2 linked regions of the Rhodopseudomonas sp. BAL398 genome follow. The protein of the gene in region 1 interacts with the protein of each later gene in a pairwise test. Links are inferred from orthologs where the notes say so. Each region holds a gene or a part of one and is shown in the gene's direction. Other genes may lie near its edges.

The links.
Region 2: the proteins of nusG (region 1) and rho interact in binary tests that used the Escherichia coli proteins (3 or more experiments, as listed by UniProt). The link is inferred for Rhodopseudomonas sp. BAL398 from one-to-one orthologs.

The regions. Positions count from the first base shown.
Region 1 is NZ_CP133111.1:630,177-645,611, forward strand. What follows is about bases 7,197-10,119. They hold nusG (transcription termination/antitermination protein NusG), read left to right. Parts: upstream 7,197-8,354; coding sequence 8,355-8,885; downstream 8,886-10,119. Other genes in these bases: RBJ75_RS02950 (methyl-accepting chemotaxis protein), read right to left, coding at 7,197-7,503; secE (preprotein translocase subunit SecE), read left to right, coding at 8,139-8,330; rplK (50S ribosomal protein L11), read left to right, coding at 9,082-9,510; rplA (50S ribosomal protein L1), read left to right, coding at 9,516-10,119. Also shown: RBJ75_RS02920 (SDR family NAD(P)-dependent oxidoreductase), read right to left, coding at 1-644; RBJ75_RS02925 (histidine phosphatase family protein), read left to right, coding at 809-1,564; RBJ75_RS02930 (SDR family NAD(P)-dependent oxidoreductase), read left to right, coding at 1,616-2,383; RBJ75_RS02935 (serine hydrolase domain-containing protein), read right to left, coding at 2,523-3,767; tuf (elongation factor Tu), read left to right, coding at 3,930-5,120; RBJ75_RS02945 (hypothetical protein), read left to right, coding at 5,117-5,497; more of RBJ75_RS02950, read right to left, coding at 5,545-7,196; more of rplA, read left to right, coding at 10,120-10,208; RBJ75_RS02980 (2-hydroxyacid dehydrogenase), read left to right, coding at 10,443-11,390; RBJ75_RS02985 (adenosine deaminase), read right to left, coding at 11,628-12,665; RBJ75_RS02990 ((2Fe-2S)-binding protein), read left to right, coding at 13,048-13,512; RBJ75_RS02995 (xanthine dehydrogenase family protein molybdopterin-binding subunit), read left to right, coding at 13,516-15,435. UniProt on the Escherichia coli protein: Part of the processive rRNA transcription and antitermination complex (rrnTAC). The complex forms an RNA-chaperone ring around the RNA exit tunnel of RNA polymerase (RNAP).
Region 2 is NZ_CP133111.1:4,267,422-4,282,746, reverse strand. The notes cover bases 267-3,079. They hold rho (transcription termination factor Rho), read left to right. Parts: upstream 267-946; coding sequence 947-2,212; downstream 2,213-3,079. Other genes in these bases: mnmE (tRNA uridine-5-carboxymethylaminomethyl(34) synthesis GTPase MnmE), read left to right, coding at 2,357-3,079; hemJ (protoporphyrinogen oxidase HemJ), read left to right, coding at 267-669. In the rest of the region: more of hemJ, read left to right, coding at 235-266; more of mnmE, read left to right, coding at 3,080-3,742; tRNA uridine-5-carboxymethylaminomethyl(34) synthesis enzyme MnmG, read left to right, coding at 4,171-6,060; RBJ75_RS20180 (GNAT family N-acetyltransferase), read left to right, coding at 6,091-6,549; RBJ75_RS20175 (hypothetical protein), read left to right, coding at 6,702-6,893; 16S rRNA (guanine(527)-N(7))-methyltransferase RsmG, read left to right, coding at 7,582-8,268; RBJ75_RS20165 (ParA family protein), read left to right, coding at 8,284-9,138; RBJ75_RS20160 (ParB/RepB/Spo0J family partition protein), read left to right, coding at 9,364-10,242; holA (DNA polymerase III subunit delta), read right to left, coding at 10,473-11,501; LPS assembly lipoprotein LptE, read right to left, coding at 11,503-12,054; leuS (leucine--tRNA ligase), read right to left, coding at 12,041-14,662; RBJ75_RS20140 (diguanylate cyclase domain-containing protein), read right to left, coding at 14,866-15,325. UniProt on the Escherichia coli protein: Facilitates transcription termination by a mechanism that involves Rho binding to the nascent RNA, activation of Rho's RNA-dependent ATPase activity, and release of the mRNA from the DNA template.

The DNA.
Region 1 (15,435 bases):
AGCGGATTGAGCTGGCCGATCTTGTGATCGGTGCCGCGCTGCTTGGCATTGTCGAACACCGGCTTGGTCATGCCGGTCTCGATCAGGCCGGGGCACACCGCGTTGATCCGGACGCCGGTGCCCGACAGCGAGTAGGCGGTGGTCTGCACCAGGCTGATGACGCCGGCCTTGCTGGCCGCATAGGGGTGGCCCGAGGCGCCGGATTTCAGCCCGGCCACCGAGGCGGTGCAGACGATCGCGCCGTATTTCTGTTCGATCATATGCGGCATCGCATATTTGATCGCCAGGAACGGCCCGATCAGATTGATCCGCAGCACTTCCTGCCATTGCTCGACGGTCTGCTCCTGCAGCGGCACCAGCCCGCCGCTCACGCCGGCATTGGCCCAGATCGCGTCGAGCCTGCCATAGGCCGACACCGCCTTGGCGATGAATGCCTTGACGTCCGCCTCGGAGCCGGCATCCGCCATCACCGCCTCGGCGGTGCCGCCGGCCTTGCGCACCAGTTCGACGGTCTCGTTGACGGCGTCGCTGCGATCGACTGCAATGAGTTTCGCCCCTTCCTGCGTGAACAGCAGCGAAGCGGCGCGGCCAATGCCGCTGCCGGCGCCGGTGATGATAACGGATTTGCCTGCGAGGCGACCCATGCGTTGCTCCCTGATTGATTGTTCCGCGGCGGCGTTTGCCGTCTTGCGGAATTCCAGATGTGCTGGAAAATGCTTGCGAAGATGGACTTGTCAGCCACAAGTGACTTGAGGCCATCACCGCTCTGACGTACAGCGACTTGAAACAGGATTGAAGGGTTTTCTGCATGTCCAATGCCGCGCCGCCCGCAGCCGACAAACCGTTCGTCGCACAGCATTCCGTTCCCGCCGGCGTAGTCGCGACAAGATGGTGGTGGGTGCGCCACGCGCCGGTGCGCAATGATGGCGGCAATATCTACGGCCAGAAGGACATGGATTGCGATTGCAGCGACCGCGTGGTGTTCGACGCCGTCGGCAAGGTGCTGCCGCGTAACGCGGCGTGGTTTTCCAGCAATCTGAAACGCACGCATCAGACCGCCGCCGCGATCTGGGCCGCGGGATTTCCGCAGCCGAACGAGATGCGGCACGAGCCCGATCTGGCCGAGCAGCATCTCGGCGACTGGCAGGGCCTCAACCGCGCGGCGTTCTTTGCCAGCCGTCCGATCGCGGTCGGCAGCTACTGGTTCGCGCCGATCGACGAGCCGTCGCCGAACGGCGAAAGCTTCTTGGATCTGTACAACCGCGTCCGCCGCGCGATCGAGCGCATCAATATCAGCCATGCCGGTCAGGACGTCATCGCGGTGGCGCATGGCGGCACCATCAAGGCGGCGATCGGCCTCGCGCTGAACGATCAACCTGATCGGGGGCTGGCCTTCACCATCGACAATTGCTCGATCACAAGGCTCGACCATCTTGCCAGCGACGGCCATGCCGGCTGGCGGATTCCGATGGTCAACCAGCAGCCCTGGATCGCCGACGCCTCGCACGCGGCGATGCATCAGCCGGCCGGCCCTGAGCTGGCGACGCCGACCAAACTCGCCTGAATTACACCTGCAACCGGCATAGTGCCGCAAAAATACTTGAGGGAGAAACGCATGACCTTGTTCGACATGACCGGAAAAGTGGCGGTGATTACCGGCTCGTCGCGCGGCATCGGCCGCGCCATCGCCGAGCGGATGGCCGAGCATGGCGCCAAGGTGGTGATCTCGTCGCGCAAGCAGGATGTCTGCGATGCCGTGGCGAAGGAGATCAATGACAAATACGGGGCCGGCAAGGCGGTGGCGATCGCCGCCAATATTTCCAGCAAGGAGAATCTGCAGAACCTGATCGACGAAAGCAACCGCGCCTACGGCAAGATCGACGTGCTGGTCTGCAACGCCGCGTCGAATCCCTATTACGGCCCGCTCGGCGGGATTTCCGATGATCAGTTCCGCAAGATCCTCGACAACAACATCGTCGCCAACAACTGGATTATCAGCATGGTGGCGCCGCAGATGATCGAACGCAAGGACGGCTCGATCATCATCGTGTCGTCGATCGGCGGCTTGAAGGGCTCGACCATTCTGGGCGCCTACGCGATCTCCAAGGCGGCCGACATGCAGATGGCGCGCAACCTCGCTTGCGAATACGGCCCGCACAATGTCCGGGTCAATTGCATCGCGCCCGGCCTGATCAAGACCGATTTCGCCAAGGCGCTGTGGGACAATCCGGAAAACTTGAAGGCCTCGACCGCGCGCTCGCCGCTGCTGCGGATCGGTACGCCCGACGAGATCGCCGGCGCCGCGGTGTTCCTCGGCTCCGCCGCCGGTGACTTCATGACCGGCCAGTCGATGGTGATCGACGGCGGCGCCACGATCAGCTGAGATCGTGTCCCGGACGCGGTGCAGCGCGGTGCGCTGCTCCGCAGAGCCGGGACCCCGCTTCTTAACCGGGGCCCCGGATCAGCTGCGCACCACGCTGCAAGAGCAGCGCGTTGCGCAGCATCCGGGGCACGGGAGCTTGCTACTCCACCGCCGCATAGACCATGCCGCGCAGCAGATTGCGGAAATATTCGCGCTGGCCCGGGCCTTGCGACATGAACACCGCGAACATCTCCTCGGCCGGATCGATCCAGAAGAAGGTGCCGGCGATCCCGCTCCAGAAATACTGCCCGGTCGAGCCGGCGAATGGCGCGATGCCCGGTTCGGTGCGCACCGCGAAGCCGAGGCCGAAGCCATGGCCTGGCGGCAGGATGTAGTTGTCGGGCGGGATGTGGCTTTCCAGATGGTTGGCCGCCATCAGCTCCAGCGTCTTGCGGCCGATGATCCTGGTGCCGTCCAGCGTGCCGCCATTGAGCAGCATCTGGCAGAACCGCGCATAGTCCATCGTGGTCGAGACCAGGCCGCCGCCGCCGGAGTGGATCGCCGGCTGTTCCAGCATGTCGAACAGCTTCACCTTGTCGCCGGTCCACGGATCGGTCGCAAACGGCTGGGCGAGGCGGCCGGCGTTGGCGGCGTCGGCGTGGAACGCGGTCTCGGCCATCTGCAGCGGCGCCAGCACGCGCGCGGTCAGCAGCGCGCCGAGGCTCTGGCCGGTGATCACTTCGAGCACGCGGCCCAGAATGTCGGTGGAGCGGCTGTAGTTCCACGCCGCGCCGGGCTGGCACAGCAGCGGCAGACCGGCGACCAATTTGGCGTGCTCGGCGCTGCTGATCTTGCGGCTGCCGAGCCGGGCCTTCTGATACATCTGATGGATCGGGCCGTTGCCGGTGTGCTCATAGGTGATGCCGGAAGTGTGGCGCAGCAGATCCTGGATCGTGATCGGTCGCTCCAGCGCGACCAGCTCCAGCTTGCCGCCCTTGTCGACGCCGACCTTGGTGTCGGCGAATTCCGGAATGTATTTCGCCAGCGGGGCGTCGAGCAGCAACTCGCCGTCCTCAACCAGCTGCAGGGTCGCGATCGAGACGATCGGCTTGGTCATCGAAAAGATCCGGAACAGGCTGTCTTGCGCCATCGGCGCGTCGACGGCCGGGTCCTGCTTGCCCAGCGCCTCGAACCAGCCGATCTGGCCGCGCCGCGCCACCAGCATGGTGACGCCGGGCGTGGTGCCCTTGTCGATCTCGCGTTTGAGGGCATCGGACATCTTCTGCAACCGCGTGGACGACAGGCCCAGGCTTTCCGGCTTGGCGTGCGGCAGCGCCGGCGTTTGCGGCGCGGCGGATTGGGCGGCGGCTTTGGCGGTCACTTGAGCAGACGCTTGAGCTGACATGGGGGGCTCCCGTTGATCTTGTTGTTTGCAGGTCCGGATCGGTGTCATCGGCCTGTTACATGCAGATTGGCCCATAACTTCCGGCTTGAACAGGGTGGCTTTCCGCAGTAACCAGCCGCGGGTTTGGCCGCGCAAAATGCGGGCCGCGAAGGATGGAAATCGATGGCCAAAGCAAAGTTTGAACGAAACAAGCCGCATTGCAACATCGGGACGATTGGTCACGTTGACCACGGCAAGACGTCGCTGACGGCGGCGATCACCAAGGTGTTGGCGGAAACGGGCGGTGCGACGTTCACGGCCTATGACCAGATCGACAAGGCGCCCGAGGAAAAAGCTCGCGGCATCACGATTTCGACCGCGCACGTCGAATACGAAACCGCGAACCGGCATTACGCCCACGTCGATTGCCCCGGCCACGCCGATTATGTGAAGAACATGATCACCGGTGCGGCGCAGATGGATGGCGGCATTCTGGTGGTGTCCGCCGCCGACGGCCCGATGCCGCAGACCCGCGAGCACATCCTGCTTGCGCGCCAGGTCGGCGTGCCGGCGCTGGTCGTGTTCCTCAACAAGTGCGACATGGTCGACGATCCGGAACTGCTCGAACTGGTCGAGATGGAAGTCCGCGAACTTCTGTCGAAGTACGACTTCCCGGGCGACGACATTCCGATCATCAAGGGCTCGGCGCTGGCCGCGCTCGAGAACAAGGATCCGAAGCTCGGTCACGACGCCATCCTCGAATTGATGAAGGCGGTCGACTCCTACATTCCGCAGCCGGAACGTCCGATCGACCAGCCGTTCTTGATGCCGGTCGAAGACGTGTTCTCGATCTCGGGCCGTGGCACCGTGGTCACCGGCCGCGTCGAGCGCGGCATCATCAAGGTCGGCGAGGAAATCGAGATCGTCGGTCTGCGTGACACCGTCAAGACCATCGTCACCGGCGTCGAAATGTTCCGCAAGCTGTTGGATCAGGGCCAGGCCGGCGACAATATCGGCGCGCTGCTGCGCGGCACCAAGCGCGAGGAAGTCGAGCGCGGTCAGGTGCTGTGCAAGCCCGGTTCGGTCAAGCCGCACACCAAGTTCAAGGCCGAGGCCTATATTCTGACCAAGGAAGAGGGCGGTCGTCACACCCCGTTCTTCACCAATTATCGGCCGCAGTTCTACTTCCGCACCACCGACGTCACCGGCGTCGTGCATCTGCCGGAAGGCACCGAGATGGTGATGCCGGGCGACAACATCGCCATGGAAGTGCACCTGATCGTGCCGATCGCGATGGAAGAAAAGCTGCGCTTCGCGATCCGCGAAGGCGGCCGTACCGTCGGCGCCGGCGTCGTGGCCAGCATCATCGAGTGATCGACGCGACGCTTCGCAAGCTGCAAGCGATTGACGACGGCGCAAGTGCGGTACGCCGCACTTGCGCCCGGTGTGCCGGCGCTGACTATCGGATGATGGCCCGGCGCTGGCTATTAGTCATTCTTGGTTCGATCTTGCTGACCGCGGGGGCGATTGCCGACGGCTCGGCCGCTTGTCCGGATCGCCCGCCCCGCAAGGGTTGCGGCTGCAAGGGCGGCCCGGGCTATCGTGCTCCGGACGGTCATTGCGTCGGCTTCAGAGAGCTCAACAAGGTCTGCGGCCAGCCGCCCACGGCATGCGTGTTCGAGAATGCGCCCGGAGCAGGGGCCAATCGCGAATGTGCGTTGAAACGACGTTCGAAGCCAGCGGCGAAATAGCCTGCCCGCCGCGGCTTTGAAGCGTCGGTCCCGTCGATCTTTTACACTCAGGCGGCGCGGACCTCGCGCAGGAACGCTTCGACCTGGGTCCGCAGCGTATCGCCGTTGCGCGACAGTTCGGTAGAGGAGTCGACCACCCGGCCGGCGGCTTCGCCGGTCAGATGGGCGGCCCTGGTGACGCCGACGATGGTCTGCGAGACCTCGCTGGTGCTGCGCGCCGCCTCGCTGACATTCTGGGCGATCTCGCGGGTGGCGGCGCTTTGCTCTTCGACCGCCGAGGCGATCGCGGAGGCGATTTCGCTGACCCGGCTGATCGTCGAGGTGATGCCGCCGATCGATTCGACCGAGACCTGCGTGGCGCTCTGGATCGCCGTCACCTGGGCGGAAATCTCATCGGTGGCCTTCGACGTCTGGGTCGCCAGCGCCTTGACCTCGGCGGCCACGACGGCAAATCCGCGCCCGGATTCGCCGGCGCGCGCGGCTTCGATGGTGGCGTTGAGGGCGAGCAGATTGGTCTGCGCGGCGATCTCGCTGATCAGCTTGACCACATCGCCGATGCGTTGCGCCGCTTCCGCCAGGTGGTTGATCTGGGCGTTGGTATCGTTGGCCTGGTCGAGCGCCGAGCCCGACACCTTGGCGGATTCATTGACCCGTTGGGCGATCTCGTTGACCGAGGCGTTGAGCTCTTCGATTGCCGCGGCCACCGCCTGGGCATTCTGCGTCGCGACTTCCGAGGCCGCGGCGACGGCGGTGGTCTGGCCGACCGATTCGGTCGCGGTGTCGGCCATCGACTGCGCGGTGCTGCGCAGTTCGACCGCGGCGGTTCCGACCGCGGCGACGACGCTGCCGACGCCGTCTTCGAACCGGGTCGCCAGCCCCTGCAGGGTCTTGCGCCGATCAGCCTCGGCCTGGCTGCGCTGCTGTTCCTGGGCGGCGCGCAGGCCGGAGGTCTCGGCGAGGCCGTCCTTGAACACCTCGACGGCACGGGCCATCGAACCGATCTCGTCGCTGCGCTGCGCGCCGGGGACGACGACATTGAGGGTGCCGGCCGAAATCTGGTTCATCGCCTCTTCCAGCTTGCGGATCGGCTGACCCAGGCTGCGGCCAAGCCAGGCTGCGATCAAAGCGGCGATCAGCACGGCGATCGCGGTGACGGCCGCGAACCAGACCATGGTCTGGTGGGCCAGGGCCAGGTAACCGCTGGTATCACGGACGATTTCCACCACCGCGACGGGCCGGCCGGAGAAGTCCTTGATCGGCCCATAGCTGCGGGCGAGGGGGCGTCCCTGCGGATCGCTGGTCTGGATAATGGTTTCGGTCAGGGCGCGCTGGAGCAGAGCTTCGGACGGCCCCGGTCCCGTCAAGGTGGTCGCCAAGGTCTTGCTCGTGCCGCCGGTCAGCTGGTGGATGGCGATATCGATGCCGAAGCGCGACTTCATAGTTTCGACGAACGTCTTGCCGAACGGGGCGCCGATATCGACAGTTCCCAGCATCGTCGCGCCGTCCATGATCGGCGCGGTGCCGAACACGTTCAAGGCGTCGCGGCCGGCTTCCACGCCGCCGATCGCCGTCTTGGTCGCGAAGGCCTGCACGATCATCTTGCGGCGGCTCGTCACATTGTCCCCGAAGACCTTGGGATTGTGGACGCGCGCCAGTGTCACGCCCGGCGGGATCTGGATGGTGATCAATTCGAGCCCGAGCGGCTTCATGTCGCGCAGCGTCTCATCGAACAGCTTGAGCACGCCATTGCGGTCGCCGGCACGCACCAGATCGCGCAGCTGCGGCATGGTTGCCAGCGCGTTGCTGACCACCAGCGCCTTGCGGGTCTCGCCTTCCAGTCCCGCCAGCATATTGTCGTAATCAGACTGCAATTCGCGCTCGAGCGCGAGGTTGACGGCGACCTGCTGACGCCAAATGCCGAAGCCGGCCAGTGCTGCGCAGGAGACTGCCCCCACCAGGGAAATCGCCACCATGATGCGAACCGAGATCGACTTGATGTTGAGCACTGGAAGCCTCCGCGAGGTAACTGTTTGTTAATATTGGCTGTATTTTACCTTCGAGGTGTCAACTTTCACTTAAACTGAGCTATTGGCGAACTGAGCTATGGGTGCCGCGCCGCTTCCCATGAGCCAATTCGGCATTGTCGCTACGCCAGGTCGGCTCTGGCGGGTCGCGACCCGAGCCGGAGCTCGGCGTCCCCAAAATCCGGCATTTTGCCCAAAAGGGGGACGTGACGGCGGCGAAACGGTTCGCTATAGAGTGCGGCCAATAGGGGTGTAGCTCAGTTGGTAGAGCACCGGTCTCCAAAACCGGTTGTCGTAGGTTCGAGCCCTACCGCCCCTGCCAGCTCCTTGATTCGGCTTCCATTTTGATTCGCGCCCGGGCCGGCCCGGAGCCCCCGCGACGGACGCCTGGCGATGCCGGCGACCTTGACCTTTGCCCCAACTCGCCCTAGAAAGCGGCACTCGCTGTCGGCCCGCTTTGACGGATCTCCGACGCGGCTTTGATTTCCCGAAACAAAAGAGCCCGCTTGTCGGCTCATCCTTGGCGAAGGGGTTCCTTGGCAAAGGGTTGGGCGCAAGAGGGCTGTTTGGATTCCTTGAAACCGACAATCGTCTGACGACGGACGCGGATCATCACGATGGCATTCAGCCCGTTCAAATTCCTGCAGGAAGTGCGGAGCGAGACCGCCAAGGTGACATGGCCATCGCGGCGCGAGACCATGATCACCACCATCATGGTGTTCGTGATGGTGGCGCTGGCTTCCATTTTCTTCTTTTTTGCCGATCAGATCATCCGGGTCCTGATCACCTTTTTGCTGGGCATCCACTAATGACAAGCGCACGGAACTGACATCATGAGCATGCGCTGGTATATCGTCCACGCCTATTCGAACTTCGAAAAGAAGGTCGCCGAATCGATTCGCGAGCAGGCCAAGCAGCGCGGGCTCGAGGATCTGTTCGAGTTGGTGCTGGTGCCGACCGAGAAGGTCACCGAGATCCGCCGCGGTCGCAAGATCGACGCCGAACGCAAATTCTTCCCGGGCTATGTGCTGGTGAAGATGAAGCTGACCGACGAGGCGTTTCATCTGATCAAGAACACCCCGAAGGTCACCGGTTTCCTCGGCGCCGAAAACCGCCCGATGCCGATCTCCGAGGACGAGGCGATGCGCATTCTGCATCAGGTGCAGGAAGGCGTGGAACGTCCGAAGGCGTCGGTGTCGTTCGAAATCGGCGAGAACGTCCGCGTCGCCGATGGGCCGTTCGCGTCGTTCTCCGGCGTGGTCGAGGAAATCGACGAGGCCCGTTCGCGCGTCAAGGTCGCGGTGTCGATCTTCGGCCGCGCAACGCCGGTCGAACTGGAATTCGGTCAGGTCGAAAAGGTCTGATCTAACGCTGTCATGCCTGGCCCGGTGCCAGGGGTGACTGTCATTGCCAGGCTTGACCCGGCAATGACGGCAGAGAGCAGGGCGAACGCCTTGCCCAAATGCCGTGGGAGGTTTTGGATGATCGCCAGTCATCCACAAACCCCACCACGGTCCCAGTGAAGCTCCGGAATCATCCGGACCAACATGAGGAGTGACGATGGCAAAGAAAGTGACCGGATACCTGAAATTGCAGGTGCCGGCCGGTGCGGCGAATCCTTCGCCCCCGATCGGTCCCGCGCTTGGTCAGCGCGGTCTCAACATCATGGAGTTCTGCAAGGCGTTCAACGCGCAGACCCAGAAAACGGAAAAGAACACCCCGATTCCGGTGGTGATCACGATCTACGCCGATCGCTCCTTCACCTTTGAACTCAAGACTCCGCCGATGTCGTTCTTCATCAAGAAGGCGGCCGGGCTGACCTCGGGCTCCAAGCTGCCGGGCCGCGACAAGGCCGGCGCGGTGACCTCGGCGCAGGTGCGCGAGATCGCCGAAGCGAAGATCAAGGATCTGAATTGCGACACCATTGAAGCGGCCATGAAGATGGTCGAGGGCTCCGCCCGTTCGATGGGCGTCGAGGTCGCGGGGTAACGGTCATGGCAATCGGAAAACGTTTGAAGAAGGCCCGCGAAGGTATCGATCGCGAGAAGCTTTACCCGATCGCGGACGCGATCAAGATGATCAAGGAACGCGCCACGTCGAAGTTCGACGAGACGATCGAAGTCGCCATCAATCTCGGCGTCGACCCGCGTCACGCCGATCAGATGGTGCGCGGCGTGGTGACGCTGCCGAACGGCACCGGCCGCACCTTGCGCGTCGGCGTGTTCGCGCGCGGCGCCAAGGCTGAAGAGGCCCTCGCCGCAGGCGCCGACGTCGTCGGTGCCGAAGATCTGGTCGAGCAGGTCCAAGGCGGCAACATCAACTTCGATCGCTGCATCGCGACCCCCGACATGATGCCGTTGGTCGGTCGCCTCGGTAAGGTGCTCGGCCCGCGCGGCATGATGCCGAACCCGAAGATCGGCACCGTGACGATGGACGTCGCCGGTGCGGTCAAGGGCGCCAAGGGCGGCTCGGTCGAGTTCCGCGTCGAGAAGGCCGGCATCGTGCAGGCCGGCATCGGCAAGGCCTCGTTCGGCGAGGACAAGCTGGTCGAGAACATCAAGGCGCTCGCCGACGCGGTGTCGAAGGCGAAGCCGGCCGGTGCCAAGGGCACCTATATCCAGCGCGTCGCGGTGTCGTCCTCGATGGGCCCCGGCGTCAAGGTCGAGCCGGGCACCATTCTGGCCTGAGCTTTGCTGCAACACTAAATGATCAGGGGCGGGATCGGGCAACCGGTTCCGCCCCTTCTCGTTTTGCTTGTCGGTACGGATCACTGATAGGACAGACGTTCCAACACCGTCATGGCCGGGCTCTTGTCCCGGCCATCCACGCCTTCCTCGCGGCCAAGACGTGGATGCCCGGCACGAAGACCGGGCATGACGAACCAGAAGCGGCCGTTGCCTCACTCCCGCCGAAAGCCCCGAATGTCCGACAAGGTTCTGATCTATTCCCGATTTCCGAAGTCGATGATGACCCGGGTCGCGCAGCGCTTCGAGCTGATCGACGCCGCCGGCAAGCCGCCGGCCGAGATCTTCGATGCGGCCGAGCTCGCCGAGGTTCGCGCCTTGATCACCGCGGGCGGCCAGCCATTGGGACGCGACGTGCTCGACACGCTGCCGTCGCTCGGCGCCATCATCTGCTACGGCACCGGCTATGACGGCGTCGACCTCAAGACGATGGCCGAGCGCAACATCGTGCTCGGCAACAGCCCGGCGGCGAACGCCTCGGCGGTCGCCGACCTGGCGATGACGCTGCTGCTGGCGCTGACGCGGCGGTTGCTGCCCGCCGACGCCTATCTGCGCGCCGGCGGCTGGGCGCAGGCCAAGCCGTCGCCATTGCTGCGGCCGCCGCGCGGCTTGTCGGGTCGCCGGATCGGCGTCTATGGCATGGGCGAGATCGGGCGCAAGATCGCGCTGCGCGCCGCCGCATTCGAGACCGAAGTCGGGTATCACAGCCGCAGCCGGCATGACGTGCCCTATGCCTATCATGCCAGCCTGGAAGCGCTGGTCGAGTGGTGCGACGTGCTGGTGATCGCGGTGCGGGCAGGGCCCGATACAAAGCACATCATCGATGCGGCGATGCTGAAGCGCCTCGGCGCCGAAGGCTCCGTCATCAACATCTCGCGCGGCTCGGTGATCGACCAGGCCGCCCTGGTGGCGGCGCTGTCCGACAACACCATCGCGGGCGCCGGGCTCGACGTGTTCGAGGTCGAGCCGCAGGCGCCGGACGCGCTGACCGCCTTGCCCAATGTGGTGCTGACCCCGCATATCGGCGGCCATACCGCGGAGGCCCATATCGCGATGCAGGACTGCGTGATCGAGAATCTGACGGCATTCTTTGCGGGGCGGGCGCTGCGTTATCCGGTGGGATAGGGGCGATGTTGAGAGCGTTTTCGAGCGAAGTGGAAACCGGTTCGCGTGAAGAAAACGCGTCAAAACAAGAATCTAGAGCTCCGGTTCTGATTCTATCAGAACCGGGATAGCTCTAGTTGAGCCGACCTGCGGGCGGTCGGTTTGCAAGATTCAATCCGCTCTCAAGAGCGGCCCAATGAGCAGGGCAACCAAAGCCACGCGGTGGGCCAAAACCGACCGATTAGCGTTGCGGCGAAATTAGACCTGTGACGTTGATGCGGCGGCATGCCGCGCGAGGTAGGTGTCCAACTGGCCGAGCAGGATTTGGCGCTCCTGCTTCGTCACGAAGGCCGCCTCCAGCCCGTTGCGGACGAGGAGGACGATGTCATCCACCGACAGGCCGAGAGCGTCGCGGCAGGCCAACAGATTCTCGGTCACGTAGCCGCCGAAGTAAGCCGGGTCGTCGGAATTGACGGTGACGTGCAGGCCCTGCGCCATCATGGTCTTCAGCGTGTGCCGCGCCATGTCTGTCACGACCTGCAGCCGCAGATTCGAAAGCGGGCAGACCGTCAGCGGGATATGTCGCATCGCCAGTTCCCGTACGAGACCGGGATCGGCAAGGCAGGCGTTGCCGTGGTCGATGCGGTCGACCTGCAGCAATTCCAGCGCCTCACGCACATAGGCGGCGGGGCCTTCCTCTCCGGCATGGACCGTGGTGCGAAAGCCGCGGTCGCGGGCAGCCGCGAAGAAGCGGGCGAATTTCGCGGGCGGGTTGCCGACCTCGGCACCGCCCATGGCTATGGCGATGATCTGGTCTTTCCAGGGCATGATCTGATCCAGGACGACCATCGCGTCCGCCTCCGTGCGGTGGCGGTGGACGCTGATCATCAGGCCGACGCTTATGCCGTGCACGCAGCGCGCCTCCTCCATGGCGCCGAGCACGCCGGACATCAGCGCCTCGATCGCAGTGCCACGTTCAATGAAGCTCTGCGGGCCGATGAAGAGTTCGGCGCGGATCACGCCGTCTTCGTGGGCCCGGCGCAGGTAGGCTCGGGTCACGTCGTGGAAGTCGGCTTCGCTGACCAGGACCTTGCAGCCCTCGAAGTAAAGGTCGAGGAAGGACTTCAGGTTCGTGAAATGATACGCCGCCCGCAGCGCCTCGGCCGTGTCCCAGCGGAGCTTCATGCCATTGCGGGCGGCGAGGTTCAGCATGAGCTGTGGCTCGATGCTGCCCTCAATGTGCATGTGCAGGTCTGTCTTGGGCAGGCCGCGGATGAAGGATTCGATGTCGGTCATGTCGTGATGTCTTCCAGAAGGTCGAGCGCTGGTGCAAGAAACAAGAGCTTCGCACGAACGATATCGCGATCAGCCGACGATGGATGTACGACCCAGTCGGTAATGGGTCGGTCGCGTCGCTGCGGTCCCGCACCACTGCTTTGGTCAAGCCTGATATGCGGGCATAGTTTTCGCGCGTCAAATTCCAGCGGACCGATACGTGATTTTGCGCGTCATTTTTCGCAGTATCGCTGCTGATTTGTTTGCTTGCCGGCCGCTTGCAGGTCCTGCGTCGGGACAGCCGCTCGCCATTTCGTTCCCCACCGCCCCATGCAAATTGTTGTGAGTTGCGGATTAGAAGCATTCGCATCTACTTTACCGGGCTCGCTGCGGGAGAACGGCAATGACGGCCTATACGCTGAACATCAACGGACAGACTCACGCCATCGACGTCGATCCGGGCACGCCTTTGCTCTGGGCGATCCGCGACGGCGCCGGACTAACCGGCACCAAATATGGCTGCGGCGTAGCGCAATGCGGCGCCTGCACGGTCTATCTCGACGGCGAGCCGGTGCGCTCCTGTTCGCTGCCGGTCTCGGCGGTCGGCTCCGGCGAGATCACCACGATCGAAGGCATTGCGAGCAAGGAAGCCGCCGCGGTGCAGAAGGCCTGGGTCGTGCTCGACGTGCCGCAATGCGGCTATTGCCAGTCCGGCCAGGTGATGAGCGCTGCCGCATTGCTCACCCGCAATCCCAAACCGAACGACCGCGATATCGATCTGGCGATGTCCGGCAACATCTGCCGCTGCGCCACCTATGTGCGGATCCGCGCCGCGATTCACGACGCCGCCAAATCGCTGGAGGGCTGAGCCATGACGATCCATGACAGAACCATTCTCGGCGATGGCGCGCAGGCCGCGACACTATCGCGCCGGTCGCTGCTGAAGGCCGGCGCCGGCCTCGCCATCGGCGTCTACATCGCCAGCCGCGGCGGACCGGCGGTCGCCCAGAACCAGCCGGCGCCGCCCAGCGTCAACATCGCGCCCAACACGTTTCTCATCATCGGCCGCGACAACACCGTGACGGTGCTGAGCAAGCACATCGAATTCGGGCAGGGGCCCTTCACCGGCATGGCGACGCTGGTGGCCGAGGAGCTCGACGCCGATTGGTCGCAGATGCGCGCCGAGCACGCGCCGTCGAATCCGGCGCTGTACAAGAATTTACTGTTCGGCGTGCAGGGCACCGGCGGCTCCAGCGCAATCGCCAATTCCTATGAGCAGATGCGCAAGGTCGGCGCCGCGGCGCGCGAGATGCTGGTCGCTGCGGCGGCCGAGAGCTGGCAGGTGCCGGCGTCGGAGATCAAGGTTGAGAATGGCGTGATCAGCCATGGCTCCGGCAAGCAGGGCCGGTTCGGTGAATTCGCCGACAAGGCCATGCAGCTGCCGGTGCCGGAGGATCCGCAGCTGAAGGATCCGGCGAACTTCAAGCTGATCGGCAAGGAGGGCGCGGTGAAGCGCCTCGACAGCGCGGCGAAGTCGAACGGCTCGGCGGTGTTCACCCTCGACATCAACGAGCCCGGCATGCTGACCGTGCTGGTGGCGCGGTCGCCGAAATTCGGCGGCAAGGTGGCGTCCTTCGATGCCGGCGCGGCCAAGGCCATTGCGGGCGTCGTCGACGTCAAGCAGGTGCCGACCGGCGTAGCCGTCTATGCCAATGGATTTTGGCCGGCGAAGACCGCGCGTGACGCGCTGAAGATCGTCTGGGACGACAGCGAGGCCGAACAGCGCGGCACCGCGGATCTGCTGCGCGAATTCCGCGCGCTGTCGAAGACGCCGGGCAAGCTCGTCAAACAGCATGGCGACGTCGAAGCGGAAATTGCTCAGGGCGGCCAGGTGATCGAGGCCGAATTCGCGTTTCCCTATCTGGCGCACGCGCCGATGGAGCCGCTCAACGCCTTCATGAAGTGGGACGGCGAGACGGCGTCGGCGCGCTATGGCAGCCAGTTTCCCACCCCCGATCACGCCACCATCGCCCAGGTGCTGGGGCTACCCATCGACAAGGTCAGCCTGCAGACCATCCTGGCCGGCGGCAGCTTTGGCCGCCGCGCGCAACAGACCGTGCATGTCGCGGCCGAGCTCGCCGAAGTCGCCAAGGCGATCGGTCCCGGCAAGCCGGTCAAGCTGGTGTGGACCCGCGAGGACGACATGCGCGGTGGTTACTACCGGCCGTTCGGCGTGCATCGCATGCGCGGCATGGTACGCGACGGACAGATCGTGGCCTGGAGCGACACCATCGTCGGCCAGTCGATCATGCAAGGCTCGCCGTTCGAGGCGATGGCGATGAAGAACGGCCTCGATTCCACCGCCTATGAGGGCTCCAACGAGATCCCCTATGAGGTCGCCAATTTCCGCTGCGATCTGCATCAGGTCCGGGTTGGCGTGCCAGTGCTGTGGTGGCGCTCGGTCGGCCACACCCACACCGGCTACGCCGTCGAAGCCTTTATCGATCAATTGCTGGAAGCCGCCGGGCAGGACCCGGTCGAGGGGCGGCTTGCCTTGATGAAGGACAAGCCGCGCCACGCCGGCGTGCTCAAGGCGGTCGCCGAATTGGCCAATTGGAAGGATGCCAAACTCGCGCCGGGCCGTGCCCGCGGCGTCGCGGTAGTGGAAAGCTTCAAGACCTTCGTCGCCCAGGTGGTCGAATTGTCGGTCGGCGAGGAGGGGCCGAAAGTCCACAAGGTCTGGTGCGCGGTTGATTGCGGCGTCGCCGTCAACCCCGACATCATCCGCGCC
Region 2 (15,325 bases), 3.6 Mb from region 1 along the record:
TGCATTTCGCTGTGGGGTTGTGCATAAACGGCTGGCAACTGACCGATGGTTTTGCGTGGGCCTAATCCACTGTCACTTAGACTCTAACCTAAGAATCTATAACTATTGTTTTAGAAAGGGACGGCTTGCGGATAGACCTAACTTCAAGCATTTCGATAACGCTCGTGTTAGGCATGGCGTTCCAAGCGAGACGATCGAGACAGGGCTGCCAGCGGGCGGCGGTGAGAATTCCGAATGGTTGAACTGCTCTACCCATGGCTGAAGGCGCTGCATGTGATCGCGGTGATTTCCTGGATGGCCGGAATGCTCTACATGCCGCGGCTGTTTGTCTATCATTGCGATGCCGAGATCGGATCGAAACAATCCGAAACTTTCAAGATCATGGAACGGCGGCTATACAAGGCGATCATGACGCCGGCCATGGTGGTTGCCTGGATCGTCGGGCTCTACATCGCCTGGGACCGTAACTTTCTGATGGAAGGCTGGTTTCACGGCAAGCTGACCCTGGTTGTGCTGATGACCGTGATCCATTTTTTTCTGGGTCATTGGGTTTTGGCCTTCGCTGCCGACCGGAACCAGCATAGCCATAAATTCTATCGGATTATCAACGAGATACCGACGGTGTTGATGATCGGCGCGGTGATCCTGGTGATCGTGAAACCGTTCTAGAGCGGCGTGAGGTCGCGGCCCGATTCGAACGCCTTGCGTGGAGGCCGGTGATTTTCTATAGTGGAGCATCCCACCCCACGCAGGCGGATGTGGTTGCGAACCGGTTTTGTCGAGAACCGGCCGCCGCATCAGGTTTGAAGCCTCTCCGCACCTTCGTTGCTCAAGACCTCGTTTCTGAAGACCCGCTTTGAAGATTCGCGGACTTTCCTGATCGCTAGGCGCCGGACTTCTCCGGCTTGCAAATCCCTCCCCGGTTATTTTCCACAGGACCATCCCAATGCGGGAAATGAAGCTACAAGACCTCAAGGCCAAGACCCCGGCCGAACTGGTGTCGTTCGCCGAAGAGCTCGGCGTCGAGAACGCCAGCACGATGCGCAAGCAGGAACTGATGTTCGCCAGCTTGAAGCAGCTGGCGATCAAGGAGACCGACATCATCGGCGAGGGCGTGGTCGAAGTGCTGTCCGACGGTTTCGGATTTCTGCGCTCGCCCGACGCGAACTATCTGCCGGGACCGGACGATATCTACGTCTCGCCGTCGCAGATCCGCCGCTTCGGCCTGCGCACCGGTGATACGATCGAAGGGCATATTCGCAGCCCGAAGGAAGGCGAGCGGTATTTCGCTCTGTTGAAGGTCAACACGCTGAACTTCGAGGACCCGGAGAAATCCAAGCACAAGGTCAATTTCGACAATCTGACGCCGCTGTTTCCGGATGAGCGGTTCCGGCTCGAACTCGAAGATTCGACCAGGCGCGATCTGTCGGCGCGAGTGATCGATATCGTGGCGCCGATCGGCAAGGGCCAGCGCGCTTTGATCGTGGCGCCGCCGCGCACCGGCAAGACCGTGCTGATGCAGAACATCGCGCATTCGATCACCGCCAATCACCCGGAATGCTATCTGATCGTGCTGCTGATCGACGAGCGGCCGGAAGAGGTCACCGATATGCAGCGTTCGGTGAAGGGCGAAGTCGTTTCCTCGACCTTCGACGAGCCCGCGGTGCGTCACGTCCAGGTCGCCGAGATGGTGATCGAGAAGGCCAAGCGGCTGGTGGAACATGGCCGCGACGTCGTCATCCTGCTCGACTCGATCACGCGCCTTGGCCGCGCCTACAACACCGTCGTCCCGTCTTCAGGCAAGGTGCTGACCGGCGGCGTCGACGCCAATGCGCTGCAGCGGCCGAAGCGGTTCTTCGGCGCCGCGCGGAACATCGAAGAGGGCGGCTCGCTGACCATCATCGCCACCGCGCTGGTCGATACCGGCTCGCGCATGGACGAAGTGATCTTCGAAGAATTCAAGGGCACCGGCAATTCGGAGCTGATCCTCGACCGCAAGGTGTCGGACAAGCGGACCTTCCCGGCGATCGATATTTCGCGCTCCGGCACCCGCAAGGAAGAGCTGATCACGGACGCTCAGCTGTTGAAGAAAATGTATGTGCTGCGCCGGATCCTCAATCCGATGGGAACGATGGACGCCATCGACTTCCTGCTCGACAAGCTGCGCAACACCAAGAACAACGCCGAATTCTTCGAGTCGATGAATACCTGATCGACCGATCCGGATTTGCGAAGGGCGTCCCGCGCGAGCGGGGCGCCTTTTTGTTGCGGGCTTGCAGCAACATCGGATGATCATGTTCGCAACGCCGTTGCGTGGCGCGTTGCCTTTTCGCCGGGCGGGCGGCAAGACAGGCGGATGCATCCGCGCGATCACACCATCTTCGCTTTGGCCACGGGCCGGCCGCCGACCGCGATTGCGATCGTGCGGGTCTCGGGGCCGCGCGCGGGCTGCGTGTTGCGGACGCTGAGCGGCCATATGCCGCCGCCGCGGGTCGCCGCGCGGGCGCTGTTACGCGATCACAATCAAGAGCTTATCGATGACGGCCTGGTGTTGTGGTTTCCCGAGCCGGCAAGCGCCACCGGCGAGGACGTCGCCGAATTTCATATCCATGGCGGCCGCGCGGTGCTGGCCGCGCTGTTCGCCGCACTGGCCTCGTTCGACCAGGTGCGGCCGGCGGAGCCCGGCGAATTCACCCGGCGCGGCTTCGAGAATGGCAAGCTGGATCTGACGCAGGCCGAGGGGCTCGACGATCTGATTCACGCCGACACCGATCGGCAGCGCCGCCAGGCGCTACGGCAATTGAAGGGTCTGCTCGGTGACCGGGCGCGGAGCTGGCGCGAGCAGATCATCGAGGCGTCGGCGCTGATCGAGGCCGGTATTGATTTTTCTGACGAGGGCGATGTGTCAGCGGAGCTGATGGCTCCGGCGCTCGCACGGATCGCGACGCTGCGCGATGAAATTGAAGAAGTGCTTGCGGCGCAGGGACAAAGTGAACGTCTGCGCGATGGACTTGTGGTCGCGATCGCCGGGCCGCCGAATGTCGGCAAATCGACGTTGATCAATCAGCTGGCGCGGCGCGAGGTCGCAATCGTGTCGCCGCAGGCCGGCACCACGCGCGACATCATCGAGGTGCAGCTCGATCTCGGTGGCTATCCGGTGACGGTGATCGACACCGCCGGGATTCGCGACAGCGATGATGTAGTCGAGCAGGAGGGGGTGCGGCGGGCCAAAGCGCGTGCGGCGGAAGCCGACCTGGTGCTGTGGCTCAGCGCGGACGATGCATCGGGTATGACCATCGAAGGGCAGGCTCCGGTCTGGCGCGTGCGCAACAAGATCGATCTCGAGGGTGGAAAAAGCGGCGATTTGGGGCCTGAAAATCTTGCGGCAAAGTTGTGGCAAGCTGGGGGCGGATCGGCGCAGGAGCGCGATGCCGCGGTTTCTGTCTATCGGATCTCGGCCAGGGACGGAGAGGGGGTGCCGGCGCTGGTGGCCGGGCTCGAGCGATTCGCTGAAGCGTTTTTCGGCGGGGCGGAAGGCGGGCTGATCGGTCGCGAACGGCACCGATTATTGCTGCGGGATGCTGCGGCTTCGCTGCAGCGCAGCATGGCGGGTGGGATCGGAGAGGAAATGGTCGCGGAGGAATTGCGGGTGGCGGCTGCCGCGCTCGGGCGCCTGCTGGGACGGGTGGATGTCGAGGATGTGCTAGGGGCGATCTTCAGCCGATTTTGTGTTGGAAAGTAATATTACTTTGTTCAATATTAGAAATAGTGAATTTTAATTCGTTCTTTGAGTTTCTCTGGCTGAACCAAGATTTGTTTCACGTGAAACATTGGCGCAATTTGATTTACGGAGAGAGCCGGCGAGTCAGTGCAGCCACGCCGCATGATTGCAGCAGATGAATTCGTGTCCCGGGCGCGATGCGGCATTCTTATGCCGCTTCGCAGAATCGGGACCCCGCTCATGGCCCCGGGTGACGATCGGCGAAAAGCGGGCCCCCGGCTCTGCAGTGCATCACGCCGCGAAGAGCGGCGTACTGCGCTGCGTCCGGGGCACGGGCGATGATAGGCTTGTGGGCTCCAGCCTCTGCCGTCCGACCGCTGCCCAGCAGCCGTTAGCCCACAGGTAAGTTCCTGCTTCAAGGCGCCACAAAGCTGGGCTAGAAGCCGCGCATGCAAAATTCCTTCGCGCAAAGCTCGTTCGATGTGATCGTGATCGGCGGCGGCCATGCCGGGACCGAGGCGGCGGCTGCCGCGGCGCGCCTCGGCGCGCGGACCGCGCTGGTGACGCACAAATTCGCAACCATCGGGGCCATGTCCTGCAATCCGGCGATCGGCGGCTTGGGCAAGGGCCATCTGGTTCGCGAGGTCGACGCGCTGGACGGGCTGATGGGCCGCGCCGCCGATGCCGGTGGCATTCAGTTTCGCATGCTCAATCGCCGCAAGGGCCCGGCGGTGCGCGGACCCCGCGCCCAGGCCGATCGCAAGCTCTATGCCGCCGCGATCCAGGCCGGGATCCGCGCCACCGCGAATCTGACCGTGATCGAAGGCGAAGCCGACAATCTACTGGTCGAGTCCGGCCGCGTCACCGGGATCCGGTTCGTCGATGGCCGCGAATTGCAAGCCGGCGCGGTCGTCATCACCACCGGCACGTTTTTGCGCGGATTAATTCATCTCGGCGAGCGCAGCTGGCCGGCCGGGCGGATCGACGAGGCCCCGGCGCTGGGCCTGTCCGGCGCCTTCGAGCGGATCGGCTTTACGCTGGGCCGGCTCAAGACCGGCACGCCGCCGCGGCTCGACGGCACCACGATCGACTGGTCGGCCGTGGAGATGCAGCCCGGCGACGACCCGGCCGAGCCGTTTTCGGTGCTGACCCACCGGATCAGCAATCCGCAGATCCAATGCGGCATCACCCGGACGCTGCCGTCGACCCATGAGGTGATCCGGGCCAATGTGCACCGCTCGCCGATGTATTCCGGCCAGATCCAGAGTTCGGGGCCGCGTTATTGTCCCTCGATCGAGGACAAGATCGTCCGCTTCGGCGATCGCGACGGCCATCAGATCTTTCTCGAGCCCGAAGGGCTGGACGATTCCACGGTCTATCCCAACGGCATTTCGACCTCGCTGCCCGAAGATGTGCAGCGCGCCATTCTGGCGACGATTCCGGGGTTGGAGCGGACCAAAGTCATCCGGCCCGGCTATGCGATCGAATATGACCATGTCGATCCGCGCGAACTCGATCCGACGTTGCAGACCAAGCGGCTGCGCGGTCTGTTCCTGGCCGGCCAGATCAACGGCACCACCGGATACGAAGAGGCGGCGGCGCAGGGGCTGGTCGCCGGTCTGAATGCGGCTTTGGCGGCGGGCGGCAGCGAATTGACCGTATTCGACCGCGCCGACGGCTATCTCGGGGTGATGATCGACGATCTGGTGACCCGCGGCATCACCGAACCCTACCGGATGTTCACCTCGCGGGCGGAATATCGCCTGACGCTGCGCGCCGACAATGCCGACCAGCGGCTGACCGACAAGGGGCTGGCGCTGGGCTGCGTCGGCGCCGAGCGGGCAGGGTTTCATCGTCACAAGATGGCGGCGCTGAATGAGGCCAAAACGCTGGCGCAATCGCTGGCGATCACCCCGAACGAGGCGGCCCGGCACGGTCTGGCGCTCAATCGCGATGGGGTGCGGCGCTCGGCCTTCGAATTGCTGGCCTATCCGGAGCTCGGCTGGGCCGATATCACGGCGATCTGGCCCGAATTGACCGCCGTGGCGCCGTCGATCGCGCTGCATGTCGAAATCGACGCCAAATATGACGTCTATCTCAAGCGCCAGAGCGCCGATGTCGAGGCATTTCGCCGCGACGAAGGCCTGGTGCTGACCGATATCGATTATGCGCTGGTGCCGGGCCTGTCGAACGAGGCCCGCAACAAGCTGGAAAAGGCCCGGCCGCGCACCGTCGGGCAGGCCGGCCGGCTCGACGGCATGACCCCGGCGGCACTGGGCATCCTGGCGGCCTATTTGCGGCGCGAAGCCCGCAGGCGTCCGGCCGCAGAGGTTGGCTAGGCTGTTTCACGTGAAACAACAGGGGGGACGATGCGGATCACCCGGCGCGCCGAGCCCGACGACCTCGAAAGTCTGATCGACCTCTATCGGCATGCCAATCCGGACACCCCTCGGCTATCACAGCCTTGCGCCCAGCAGATCTGGGCCGAAATCCTGGCCGCCGAACGCACCGTCTTGTTCGTCACCGCCATGGCGGGCCGGCTGGTCTCGACCTGCTGCCTGACCACTGGGCCGAATCTGATGCGGGGCGGGGCGTCTCATGCCTTGCTCGAAAATGTGGTCACGCACCGGGAGTTTCGCCGTCAGGGTCATGGCCGCGCCACCATCGCGGCAGCTTTGCAAGAGGCCTGGAGCAGGGGCTGTTTTCAGGTGTTTCTGGTGACCGGCCGGGGCCATGCCAACCCTTACGTCCACGACTTCTATCGTAGCGTCGGCTTCGCTGAGCTCGGCAAAACAGCCTTTGTCGCCCGTCCGCCTGACCAGCACTGAAGGTTTTGGTCCAGCGAGGCCATTACGGGGCGCGAGCCCAGTGGGGCGTGCGAACCCAGTGGGGCGTGCGAGCCCATGAACTAATGGACTGGCTTCGCACGAAGCTACGATGAAATTGACTGCCGGCAGATACAGGAATCTCGCGGCAAAGCATGGAATTACGCAAGATTCCGGGTTCGCTCGCAGCAAGCTGCTCGCGCCCCGGAATGACCCGGATCAAGCTGGATTTGATGCCAAGCTGCGGTGGGGCGGTCGTTTTGGCAGTCATTTCGCTGCTTGTAACGAATGAGGCTGGTTTGCTGGCCTCTTGCGGCGTCGACGACCTGGAATCGGTTGGGCTTTGAGTCGGGCAGGCCCGGACGCAGTCCGTGCGGCACCCCCCACCCGGCTCGCCTTCGGCGATCCACCCTCCCCACAAGGGGGAGGGATGGCACTCGCGGCGGCCGCAGGCTTTCAAAATCCGATCATGCTTTCCAGTTGAGTTGATTCGCCTGAAAGCAAAGGCGCTTGGTTTCGACTCATCCACGCGTCATGGCCGGGCTTGTCCCGGCCATCCACGCCTTTGATCCAGCACGGCTTTCAAGGCGTGGATGCCCGGCACAAAGCCGGGCATGACGAACGAGAAGCTGTGCCGTCGGGTACAATCCAGGGCCGCGTCATTCCGGGGCGCGAGCAGCTTGCTGCGAGCGAACCCGGAATCTCGCCCCGGTTCCCTCAGCCGCGAGTTTCGCTGGCTTTGCCGAATTGGACCGGAGGCCGATGCGCTGAAGCGGGACCTGGCAAAGGGCGGGACCTGGGCGTCGTCCGCGCGCCGGGCTCGATCCGTCGATCACCCAGTACATTCGCGAGCTGGCGCCGAATCAGCGGGACGCAAACTTGCCGACGCGGCTCACCCAATTCGGACCGCAGGCGGCCGACGCGCCGACGACCGTTTAAAACTATCTCGATCCCATTCTGCCACGCAAAGGGATGGAAGCCGGGCGTTTGCGGGCGTATGGAATGACCTCATTCAACCAAGGCTCGGCTTCGCGCATGGCGCAACGTTCCCAACAGGCGGCACCCTTTCCCCGGCTCGACGCCGACCGGGCCGCGGCGTTGCGGCTCACGCCTGTTTCACGTGAAACAACCGCGCGGCTCGACGCCTATGTGGATCTGCTGCTGCAATGGCAGGCCAAGACCAATCTGATTTCGCCCGCGACGCTGCCGGTGCTGTGGACCCGGCACATCGCCGATTCGCTGCAGCTGCTGACGATCGCGCCCGCCGCCAGGACCTGGCTGGATTTCGGCAGCGGCGGCGGCTTTCCCGGATTGGTGCTGGCCTGCGCGATGGCAGACGCCGGCGGCCATGTCACTTTGGTCGAGCGCAATGCAAAAAAGGCGGCGTTTTTGCGCGAGGCGCTGCGGGTGACGCGGGCGCCGGGCCAAGTTATGCTGGCGGACATCGGGGATAACGAGGATAGTTTTCCCCGCGATGTCGATTGCATCACCGCTCGGGCCGTTGCTCCGCTACACCAGCTTATCGGCTTCGCCGAACCCTTGCTGATAGAGGGCGCGAGAGCCCTGTTTCTCAAGGGTCAAGATGTAGACGCGGAATTGACCGAATCCACTAAATATTGGAAAATCACGCCTCGTCTTCATGCCAGCCTCACCGGCGGACATGGCTGGATTGTCGAACTCGACCGGATCGAGCGGCAGACCCCGTCCGCACTACCTCACTAACCAGATGGCCCGCGCATGACCGTAATTGATCAAGTATATCAAGGCGATAGCAAGGAGACGGGGGCCGGCCACCCGCGCATCATCGCGCTCGCCAACCAGAAGGGCGGGGTCGGCAAGACAACCACCGCGATCAATCTCGGCACCGCACTCGCGGCGATCGGCGAGCGGGTGCTGATCGTCGACCTCGATCCGCAGGGCAATGCCTCGACCGGACTCGGCATCGATCGCCGCGACCGCAGCTGCTCGACCTATGACGTGCTGATCGGCGAGGCGCCGCTGCGCGACGCGGTGGTGCCGACCGCGGTGCCGCGGCTGCATATCGCGGCGTCGACGATGGATCTGTCCGGCCTCGAACTCGAACTCGGCAATAGCCGCGATCGCGCCTATCGGCTGCGCAATGCGATCGCCGCTTTGAACGACGGCGTCGTCGAGCCCCTCGATTACACCTATGTGCTGATCGATTGCCCGCCGTCGCTGAATCTGCTGACGGTCAATGCGATGGCGGCGTCGGACGCGATTCTGGTGCCGCTGCAATGCGAGTTCTTCGCGCTCGAAGGTCTGTCGCAGCTGCTGCAGACCGTCGAGCAGGTGCGCTCGACGCTCAATCCGAATCTGTCGATCCACGGCATCGTGCTGACCATGTTCGACAGCCGCAACAATCTGTCGAACCAGGTGGTGGCGGATGTCCGGCAGTTCATGGGCAAGAAGGTCTACGACACCATGATCCCGCGCAATGTGCGGATCTCGGAAGCGCCGAGCTATGGCAAGCCGGTGCTGGTCTATGATCTGAAATGTGCCGGCTCCGAGGCCTATCTGAAACTCGCGACCGAAGTGATCCAGCGCGAGCGCGAACTACGCACCGCGCATTGATGGCGCTCTGAATTTGCTTCGTCATTGCGAGCGAAGCGAAGTCCGTAGGGTGGGCTAAGCGAAGCGTGCCCACCACACAGGATGATGCCAACGCGAAGCCAATGGTGGGCACGGCGCAAGCGCGCCTTTGCCCACCCTACGACTACGACGCAACAGACCATGACGTGACAGCAAGCACTGCGGAGTAACCACGTGAGTTCGAGAGCGAATCCAAAGGAGCTGGCAATGGCCGACGAGCAGCGGTCGCGACTGGGTCGCGGTCTGGCGAGTCTGATCGGAGATGTCGGCGGCGAGGCCGCGCATCTGGAGCGTCCGCGCGCGCAGCGCAAGGTGCCGATCGAATTCCTCAAGCCCAATCCGCGCAATCCGCGGCGGGCGTTTTCCGACGCCGAACTCGCCGAGCTCGCGGACTCGATCAAGCAGCACGGCGTGATCCAGCCGATCGTGGTGCGGCCGGTCAAGGGCGCGCAGGATCGCTACGAGATCATCGCCGGCGAACGGCGCTGGCGCGCCTCGCAGATCGCCGGCCTGCATGAAGTGCCGATCGTGCCGGTCGATGTCAGCGACGCCGCCGCGCTGGAAATCGCCATCATCGAGAACGTCCAGCGCGAGGACCTCAACGCGCTCGAAGAGGCGCTGGGCTATCACGCGCTGGCCACCGAATTCAAACACAGCCAGGACGACATCGCCAAAATCGTCGGCAAGAGCCGCAGCCATGTCGCCAATATGATGCGGCTGACCAAACTACCCGATGACGTCCAGGCGCTGATCGCCTCGGGACAATTGTCGGCAGGCCATGCCCGCGCGCTGATCGGCGTGCCGGATGCCTCGGCTGCGGCGAAACGCATCGTCGCCGAAGGCTTGAATGTGCGCCAGGCCGAGGCGCTGGCGCATGAAGAGGGCGTGCCGGAGCGCAAGCCGCAGCAGCCGCGCGCCGGCAAGACCAAGGACGCCGACACCGTCGCGCTGGAAAAACGCATCAGCGACGCGCTCGGCCTGAAAGTCAGCGTCGAGCATCGCGACCCCGGCGGCACCGTGCAGATCAAATATCGCGACCTCGAACAGCTCGACGAAATTCTGCGGCGGCTGGATGCCGATGGCTGACGCTTAGTGCGAGCGGCTCGACGCTGTTAGCAGGCGGAAAGAGCGATCAGCCAAACGAGGCCCTCAAGACCGTCATTGCGAGGAGCGCTTGCGACGAAGCAATCCAGTCCTTGCTGGGCGGCCCTGGATTGCTTCGCGGTCGGACGGCGCGATGCGCCATCCTCGGCTCGCAATGACGACATCAAGCTCGATGTGATTGGTTTCTTCTTCATTCAGACTCTTATGGAAGTCTAACCGCGCCGCCTTGCATTGACGGCGATCGCCAGTAGCACGCGCTGGGCGATCACGGCGGCGAGGTTGGTCTGCTTGCGGGCGTCGAGGGCTGCCACCGCGAGCTGATCGATGATCGCCAGCAGTCGGGTCGGCGGGAAATTGCGTAGCGCGGTTTCGGCGGCGGCCTTGCGGGAGAAGTGGATGCGGGGATAGCCGCTCTCCAGCACCGAGGAGGCCGATGCGCCGTCATCGACCGCGAGCGACGCCTTGTGCAGGAATGCGGCGTGGCGCTGCGCCGCCATGATGATCAGGCCCGGATAGGTGCCGGCGACCATCGCCTTGGCGAATTCGCTCTCGACGATCGCCGGGCGGCCGCCGAAGGCGGCGTCGACGATGGTGTCGAGTTTCAATTCAGAGGCGTCCGAGACGCTGGCCATCACGTCGTCGACGCTGACCTCGCCATTGCCATGGGCGTAGAGCGCGAGCTTGCGCAATTCGTTGCGCGAGGCCTGGCGGTCGCCGCCGAGCAGCGCCATCAGAATGGCACGGGCGTCGGCCGTGATCTTCAGATTGGACAGCCGCAATTCATCGTCGATCAATTTGGTCAGATCGCGTTCGCCGTCCGGGTAGCAGCCGATCGCCACCGCGGTCTTGGCGCGTTCGCAGGCTTTGCGCAGCGGCGATTCCGGCTTGATGTCGCCGGCCTCGATCACCACCCGGCAATCCTTCAGCGCCGAACCCGCCAAGGTGTCGACGCCGCTGACAAAGCTCTTCGAGCCGGCGCGCACCCGGATCGCGCGGCGGCCGCCGAACATCGGAATCGACATCGCCTCGTCGACCAGCCGCGACGGCTCGGCGGCGAGGTCGTCGCCGTCCAGCCGGGTTGTGGCGAAGGGATCATTGGGATCATCGACCGCGGAGACGATCAGCGCATCGGCGCGTTCGCGCACCAACCCGGCGTCGGGACCGTAGAGCAGGATGATCGGCCGCGCGGCATCGGGCCGGGCCAGAAAGGCGTCTATCTCTCTGCCCTTGAGCGCGACCAAGTCAGGTGCCGGCGTAGAAAAACGCCGCCAGCCGGGTCTGGATATTCTCGGCGATTTCCTGCGAGGCGCGGTCCTCGGCGTCGCGGCCGGCGCGCGAGCGGGCGAAGCGCTGGGTCTGGCCCGGGACGTCATATTCGACCCGCGAGAAGGTGCTGCCGCTCATCACCACCTTGTCGGTGGCGACTTCCTTCAGCGTGTAATTGGCGTCGATGCCGTAATTCTCGATCGACGGCAGCGCGGTCTTGGGATCGACGATCATCGACGAGCGCGACGTGGTCAGCCGCAGCGTCAAGATGTGGGTCGGCGGCAGGCCGGTGGCGCCGCCATAGAGCTTGAACATCAGCGCGTTGCGGATTTCCACGCCGAGCCGCGCGGTGGGCGATCCGTTCGGCACCGCGACCGGCGGCACCGCGACGCCGAGCAGCTTCTCGCGCAAGGCGGGTGTGCCGTCGCTGCGCTCGGCATACATCGGCTGGAAGCAGCCTGCGGTCAGGGCCGCCAAGGTGGCGACGATCGACAGCCGGGCTGCGATGCGCCAGTTACCCCACGACATTCACGATCCTCTGCGGCACGACGATAATCTTGCGAACGGGCTTGCCATCCAGGGCCTGTTTTACCGTATCGAGCGCCAAAACGGCAGCCTCAATTTCCGGATTCTGCGCATCCCTGGCCACTGTGACTTCTCCGCGCTTCTTGCCATTGACCTGGACCGGCAGGGTAATGCTGTCTTCGACCAGCAGATCGCGTTCGATTTGCGGCCAGACCGCCTCCGACACCAGCCCCTTCTGGCCCAGCACCTGCCAGCATTCCTCGGCCAGATGCGGCATCATCGGGTGGAACAGCTGCACCAGAATGACCGTGGCTTCCCGGATCGCCCAAGAAAGATCAGGTGCGAGATCGGGCGCCGGCTGCCCCGGCCGCGCCAGAACCTCGGCCAGGGTGTTGGAATACTCCCGGATATGGGCGAGGCTGACATTGAAGGCGAGCCGCTCGATGCCGGACAGCACCTTGTCGAGCGCCCCATGGGCGGCCTTGCGGACCGCCAAGGCGTCGGCGCCGAAGCTGGCCGGGCGCGCGTCGGGGGCCGCTTTGGCGATGTCGGCGGCGTCATTGACCATCCGCCACAGCCGCTGCACGAAGCGCGAGGCGCCCTTGACGCCTTCCTCGCTCCAGATCACGTCGCGATCCGGCGGCGAATCCGACAGCATGAACCAGCGCGCGGTGTCGGCGCCGTAGCTGCCGATGATGTCGTCGGGGTCGACGGTGTTGCGCTTCGACTTCGACATCTTCTCGATCGGGCCGATCTCGATCGGCGCGCCGCCATCGAGCAGCGTGGCGCGGCGGCCGTCGCCGTCGGGCACGATGGCGATCTCGGCCGGCGAGGCGAAGCTGCCGTCGGGCTTCTTATAGGTCTCGTGCACCACCATGCCCTGGGTGAACATGCCGGCGAAGGGCTCGTCGAGGCCGATATGGCCGGTGGCCTTCATCGCCCTTGTGAAGAAGCGGCTGTACAAGAGATGCAGGATCGCGTGCTCGACGCCGCCGATATATTGGTCGACCGGCATCATCCGGTTGACCACGGCGGGCGTGGTCGGCGCGTTCTCGTTCCACGGATCGGTGAAGCGCGCGAAATACCAGGACGAATCCACGAAGGTGTCCATGGTGTCGGTTTCGCGCACCGCCTTGGCCCCGCATTGCGGGCAGGTGACGTGTTTCCAGGTCGGGTGATGATCCAGCGCATTGCCGGGCTTGTCGAATGTCACGTCATCCGGCAGTTCGACCGGCAGCTCCGAATCGGGGACCGGCACCACGTCGCATGTCGGGCAATGGATCACCGGGATCGGACAGCCCCAATAGCGCTGCCGCGAAATGCCCCAGTCACGCAGCCGGAAATTGACTTCGCGCTTGCCCCAGCCGTCGCGCTCGAAAATCTCCAGCGAGCGCGCCATCGCCTGCTCGCAGGTCATCACGCCGGGTTCGCCGACCCAGTGCACGTAATTCACGGTCTCGGTCTTGGCCGGCACGAAGGCCTCGTCGGTGACGCCTTCGTCATGGCCGAGCGGCTTGAACACGTCGATGACGTCGATGCCGTATTTGCGGGCGAAATCGAGGTCGCGCTGGTCATGGGCGGGACAGCCGATGATGGCGCCGGTGCCGTAATCCATCAGCACGAAATTGGCGATATAGAGCGGCAGCTGCCAGTTCGGATCGGCCGGATGGGTAGCCTTGATGCCGGTATCGAAGCCGAGCTTCTCGGCGGTGTCGATCTCGGCCTGCGCGGTGCCGATGCGGCGGCATTGCTCGTTGAAGGCGGCGACGTCCGGCCGGGTTGTCGCCAAGGCCTTGGCCAGCGGATGGTCCGGCGAGATCGCCGCGAAGGTCGGGCCATACATCGTGTCGGGCCGGGTGGTGAACACCGGTAGCGTGTCGAATCCGGCGGGAGCGCCGACTAGGCCGAACGAAAAGCGCAGGCCCTCGGAGCGGCCGATCCAGTTGCGCTGCATCAGCCGCACCTTGTCGGGCCAGCGATCCAGCGTATCGAGCGCGTCGAGCAATTCCTGGGCATAGCGGGTGATCTTGAACACCCACTGGTTCATCTCGCGCTGCTCGACCACGGCGCCCGAGCGCCAGCCGCGGCCGTCGATCACCTGCTCATTGGCCAGCACGGTCATGTCGACCGGGTCCCAATTGATCTTGCGCTTTTCCCGCTCGGCCAGGCCTTCCTTGAGGAAGTCCAGGAACATCTTCTGCTGGTGCTTGTAATAGCTGGGGTCGCAGGTCGCGAATTCGCGCGCCCAATCCAGCGACAGGCCCATGGTCTGCAGCTGCTTTTTCATCGCCGCGATATTGGCGTAGGTCCAGGCCTTCGGCGCTACCTTGCGCTCGATCGCGGCATTCTCGGCGGGCAGGCCGAAGGAATCCCAGCCCATCGGATGCAACACGTTGAAGCCGCGCGCCCGCATCGTCCGCGCTACCACGTCGCCCATGGTGTAGTTGCGGACATGGCCCATATGGATCCGGCCGGACGGATAGGGGAACATCTCCAGCACGTAATACTTTGGGCGGGGATCGTCGTTCCTTGTGGCGAAAATCGCCTGGCGGTCCCATTGCGCCTGCCATTTCGGCTCGGTTTCGCGGGCGTTGTAGCGTTCGTTTGTCATGGAATCAGGATTCGGCCGGCCGGTTCGAGCGCTTGTCAGGGCGGTGGGAGGCGCGAATGAGGTCGCAAACCGGTGCTAGCTCTTGGTTTCGGAATTCGCGCGCGAGGCCGGCAACTAGGCCATAAAACCCCGCGCGTGGTCAATGGCTTGGGACAATCACACGGCAGTTCCGGCAGTGCCGGGCGCGGCCGCGCGGTCGGACGTTACCCCGCCAGCGCCATTGGGCTGTCGGTGTCGGTGCTGCGGATGAAGCCGTGCTGGACCACGGTGTTGCGGCCGCGATGCTTGGCGGCATAGAGCGCGGCGTCGGCGGCTTCGATCAGATCGCGCGGGTGCAGCGCGTCGCTCGGGCTGATGCAAGCCATGCCGACGCTGACGGTGACGTGCTGGAACGCGCTGGTCCGATGCGGAATCGACAATTCCTCCACCGCGGCGCGCACCATCTCGCCGACCCGCAGCGATTCCTCGGCGTCGGTTTGCGGCACCAGCAGGCAGAATTCCTCGCCGCCATAGCGCGCCGCCAAGCCGCTGGTCCGCTCGGCAATGCCCGCCAGGGTCTCGCCGATCCGGCTGAGACAGGCGTCGCCTTCGGGATGGCCGCAGCTGTCATTATAGAGCTTGAAATGATCGACATCGATCATCAACAGCGCGACCTTACCGCCA